2 regions of the Sanguibacter sp. HDW7 genome follow, and region 1 is predicted to be linked to the other one. Evidence: predicted binding sites of a transcription regulator. Region 1 holds the regulator's gene; the other holds the start of a gene.

The links. Region 1 encodes HspR, which represses chaperone genes until heat shock. Its sites were predicted from a motif close to AAGTTGAGTCNNNNNGACTCAACTT; they were not measured.
Region 2: a site for HspR is predicted at 894-918, ahead of G7063_RS13810 (ATP-dependent Clp protease ATP-binding subunit). Genes of this name have one in related genera too.

Annotation. Positions count from the first base shown of each region.
Region 1 is NZ_CP049862.1:251,592-253,952, forward strand. It holds gene grpE (nucleotide exchange factor GrpE) at 1-216, shown strand, start outside; gene G7063_RS01065 (DnaJ C-terminal domain-containing protein) at 291-1,274, shown strand; gene G7063_RS01070 (heat shock protein transcriptional repressor HspR) at 1,281-1,685, shown strand; gene G7063_RS01075 (DUF1540 domain-containing protein) at 1,839-2,138, shown strand; gene G7063_RS01080 (hypothetical protein) at 2,317-2,361, opposite strand, start outside.
Region 2 is NZ_CP049862.1:3,059,289-3,061,649, reverse strand. It holds gene G7063_RS13815 (alpha/beta hydrolase) at 1-825, opposite strand, end outside; gene G7063_RS13810 (ATP-dependent Clp protease ATP-binding subunit) at 967-2,361, shown strand, end outside.

The DNA of each region.
Region 1 (2,361 bases):
TCGGACAAGCTCGACGGCGTTCTCGGCAAGTTCGAGATCGAGCGCTTCGGCGCCGTCGGCGAGGAGTTCGACCCGACGGTGCACGACGCCCTCATGCACGAGGACTCGGCCGAGGCCACGACGACGACCGTGAAGTTCGTCATCGAGCCCGGCTACCGCATCGGCGAGAAGATCGTCCGCGCGGCGCGCGTCGCCGTCGTCGGACCCCAGCAGTAACCTCTCGGTCGCGGCGGGCCCCACCCGGGCCCGCCGCGACCGCACCCCACGTACAACAGCAAGGAAGGACCGCGTTGACCGGACAGGACTGGCTCGAGAAGGACTTCTACGCCGCGCTCGGCGTCCCGAAGGACGCTGACGGCGCCGCGATCAAGAAGGCGTACCGCAAGCTCGCGCGCCAGTACCACCCGGACCAGAACGCCGGCGACCCCAAGGCGGAGGAGCGCTTCAAGGAGGTCGGCGAGGCCTACGCGGTGCTCTCCGACGCCGAGGAGCGCGAGAAGTACGACGCGATCCGCGCGATGGGTGGCGGAGCACGCTTCGCCGCGGGCCCCGGCGGCGCGGGTGCGGGCGGCTTCGAGGACATGTTCGGCTCGATGTTCGGCGGCGCCGGCGGTCGCGGCGGTGGCCGTGCGGGCTTCGGCGGCGGAGGCGGCTTCGAGGACATCCTCGGCGGCCTCTTCAACGGCGGTGGCGGCGGCGCGGGCTTCCGCGCCGGTCCCCGGCCCCAGCAGGGCGCGGACCTCACGACGTCAGTGACGCTGCCGTTCCGGCAGGCCGTCACGGGCGACGAGGTCGCGCTCGACATCGAGCACCGCACCATCAAGACACGCATCCCCGCAGGCGTGCGCGACGGCCAGAAGATCCGTCTGCGCGGCAAGGGCCGCCCCGGCACGGGCGGCGGCGCGGCGGGCGACCTCCTCATCACGGTGAAGGTCGCACCCCACCCGGTGTTCTCGCTCGACGGCCACAACCTGCGCGTCACGCTGCCCGTGACGTTTGACGAGGCCGCCCTCGGTGCACAGCTCGAGGTTCCGACGCTCGACGGGGCGACGGTCAAGGTCAAGGTCGCGCCCGGCACGCCCTCGGGCCGTGTCCTGCGCGTCAAGGGCCGTGGCGTCCAGACGGCGAAGGCGACGGGCGACCTGCTCGTCACCGTGCAGGTCGTCGTCCCGCAGAACCTCTCGGCGGACGCGCGAGCGGCCGTCGAGGCGTTCCGTGACGCGACCGCGGGCACGGATGTCCGCGCCGACCTGATCTCGCGCGCGAGGGACTGACCCGTCATGGACGCCGCCGACGTTCCCGTGCTGCCGATCTCGCGAGCCGCCGAGCTCGCCGGCATGCACCCGCAGACGCTGCGTCAGTACGACCGCCTCGGGCTCGTCGTCCCCTCCCGCACCGTCGGGCGGGGGCGCCGCTACAGCGCGCGCGACGTCGAGCGGCTGCGGACCATCCAGCACCTCAGCCAGGACGAGGGCATCAACCTCGCGGGCATCCGCCGCATCCTCCACCTCGAGGACCAGGTGCGGCTGCTCCGCGGGCGCGTCGAGATGCTCGCGACGGCCCTCGACCCGGGTCACCGCATCTTCACCGCGGACGCGTCGGGCGACATCGTCGCGGTGCCGCGCGGCAAGCACGTGCCGCAGGAGCGTGGCGGGACGCTCGTCGTGTGGCGGCCGCGGCGCTGAGCGCCGACCATTTCCGCAACACCGCCGTGCCTTAAAAACCGCAGGATTCCGCGGTTCTGATGAGCCTTACCTTCCTTTACGCAACTGGCCGGACGTGCCTACTCTCCTCGGTAGAGCCCCCGGACGATCCGGGGCCGGACCAAGGAGGACCCGATGGACGGAACCACCACCCTGCCCCACGTGAGCTCGTGCACGATCGAGGGCTGCTCGTACAACCACGACGGCTGCCACGCGGGCGCGATCACGGTCGCTGGCACCCCGGGCGACGCGTCGTGCGCGACGTTCATCCCGCTGTCGACGAAGGGCGGGCTCGCGCGCGTCGTGGCGTCGGTCGGCGCCTGCCAGCGCGCCGAGTGCTCGCACAACGACCACCTCGAGTGCACGGCGTCGTCGGTCCGCATCGGCGCGGGCTCGACGCACGAGGCCGACTGCCTCACGTACGAGCGCGTCTGAACCTACTGCGCTCCCCACGCGGGGACGCTGCACCACGAGAGGCCCGGGAACCTGTGGTTCCCGGGCCTCTCGTGTCCCCCGACGCTCGTGCGCCCCCTGGCGACGCACGAGCACCGACGCGACCCGCGTGCGCCGACCGTCCCCCCGGACCGGTCGGCGTCCACGCGTCGCGCCACGGCTAGAGGCTGAGACTCTCCACGAGGGAGGGGCACAGCGCTGGACT
Region 2 (2,361 bases), 540 kb from region 1:
GAGCACGGAGTCGGTCGTGAGGACGTCCGGGTGGTCGTGGACGTGGTCCCCGGTCGCGTCGGACGTCAGCACGAGCACGGGGCACGTGATGTCGAGGCCGCGGGCGACGCGCGCGTGCGCGCGGCGCACGGACGCGATCCAGCGCGCCCGGACGGGGAAGCCCTCGATCGGCTTCCACGCGAGGTCGTAGTCCCACTCGCCGCCCGTGCTCGCGTGGAGCGCGCGCCCGTAGTGCGGCGCGAGGCTCCCGACGACCATGCGCGGCGCAACCTTCGCGAGGACGCGCAGACCCTGCGTGCCGACGGTCCGCATGAGCGCGGTGTCGTTGAGCTCGAGCCACGGGCTGTTGAGGACGAGCGCGTCGATCCGCCCGGGACGGGCGTTCGCCCACAGCGACGCGACGAGCCCGCCGGTCGAGTGGCCGAGCAGCGCGATGCGGGCGTGCTGCTCGTCGTCCCGCACCACGGCGAGAGCCGCGTCGAGGTCCTCGGCGTGGACGGCGAGGTCGTCGACGATGTTGGCCGTCTGCCCGGGCCGCAGCGACCGTCCGTAGCGACGCAGGTCGACCGCGTAGAAGTCCCAGCCCGCCGTGGCGAGGGCGTCGCCGACGTGCGCCTGGAATAAGTAGTCGACGAACCCGTGGACGTACAGCACCGCGCGGTCGTGCCGTGGCCCGCGCGTGAGGCGCACGAGCGTGACGTCCACGGGTCCCTCGTCGTCGGACCCCAGGTGCAGCGTGCGCTGCTCCCATCCCTCCCCGAGGATGTCAGGGGACCAGGTGCCGGCAGGACGAGGTGCGGGCGTGCCCGTAGGGAAGAACGTCATGCTCGATCATTGCACCGCGGGCCTGCGGGGACGAGAGGAACTTCCGCGCGGTGCAGGGTGGTGCTGCAAAGTTGAGCGGAATAGACTCAAGTCTGACGGGGTTGCTCTGACGAGACCCACCCCGACCCGAGAGGAGACCCCATGGAGTCCAGCTTCACCACCGCGTCGCAGCAGGCGATCGGTGACGCCATCCGCGCCGCCGGAGCCGCCGGCAACCCGCAGATCGAACCCCTCCACCTCCTCGGCGCCCTTCTCGAGCAGCCCGACGGGCTCGCCGTCGCCCTGCTCGGCGCCGCGCACGTCGATGTCAAGGACGTCGGCCGTCGCACCCGCACGGCCCTCGTCGCGCTTCCGTCGTCGCAGGGCGGCTCCGTCTCGGAGCCCACCGCGTCCCGCGCCCTCGGCAACGTCCTCGAGGCCGCGAAGAAGGAGTCGGCCGCGCACGGCGACGACTACATCTCCGCCGAGCTCCTCCTCCTCGCCCTCGCGACCGTCGACTCCCCGGCGGCCTCCGCACTGCGCGAGTCCGGCGCGACGACCGACGCGCTCCGCGCCGCGCTGCCCGCCGTCCGCGGCACGGGCCCCGTGACGTCCGCCAACCCCGAGGGCACGTGCAAGACGCTCGAGAAGTACGGCATCGACCTCACCCAGCAGGCCCGCGACGGCCGCCTCGACCCGGTCATCGGCCGCGACTCCGAGATCCGCCGCGTCGTCCAGGTCCTCTCTCGCCGCACCAAGAACAACCCCGTGCTCATCGGCGAGCCCGGCGTCGGCAAGACCGCCGTCGTCGAGGGTCTCGCCCAGCGCATCGTCGCGGGCGACGTGCCCACGTCCCTCCAGGGCAAGCGGCTCGTCGCGCTCGACATCGCCGCGATGGTCGCGGGCGCCAAGTACCGCGGCGAGTTCGAGGAGCGCCTCAAGGCGGTCCTCCAGGAGATCAAGGACTCCGACGGCGAGGTCGTCACCTTCATCGACGAGCTCCACACGGTCGTCGGTGCGGGCGGCGGCTCCGAGGGCGCGATGGACGCGGGCAACATGCTCAAGCCCATGCTCGCCCGCGGCGAGCTGCGCCTCGTCGGCGCGACGACGCTCGACGAGTATCGCGAGCACGTCGAGAAGGACCCTGCGCTCGAGCGTCGCTTCCAGCAGGTCTTCGTCGGCGAGCCGTCCGTCGAGGACACCGTCGCGATCCTCCGCGGCCTGAAGTCCCGGTACGAGGCCCATCACGGCGTGACGATCTCCGACGGCGCGCTCGTCGCTGCCGCGCGTCTCTCCAACCGCTACATCACGGGCCGCCAGCTGCCCGACAAGGCGATCGACCTCGTCGACGAGGCGGCGAGCCGCCTCCGCATGGAGATGGACTCCTCGCCCGTCGAGATCGACACGCTCCAGCGCGTCGTCCGGCGCCTCGACGCGGAGATCCTCGCGCTCAAGGAGTCGGGCGCGGACGAGGACCTCGAGCGCGCGCACGAGCTCGCCGCGCAGCGGGCCGACCGCCAGGAGGAGCTCAGCGCGCTCACCGCTCGCTGGGAGGCC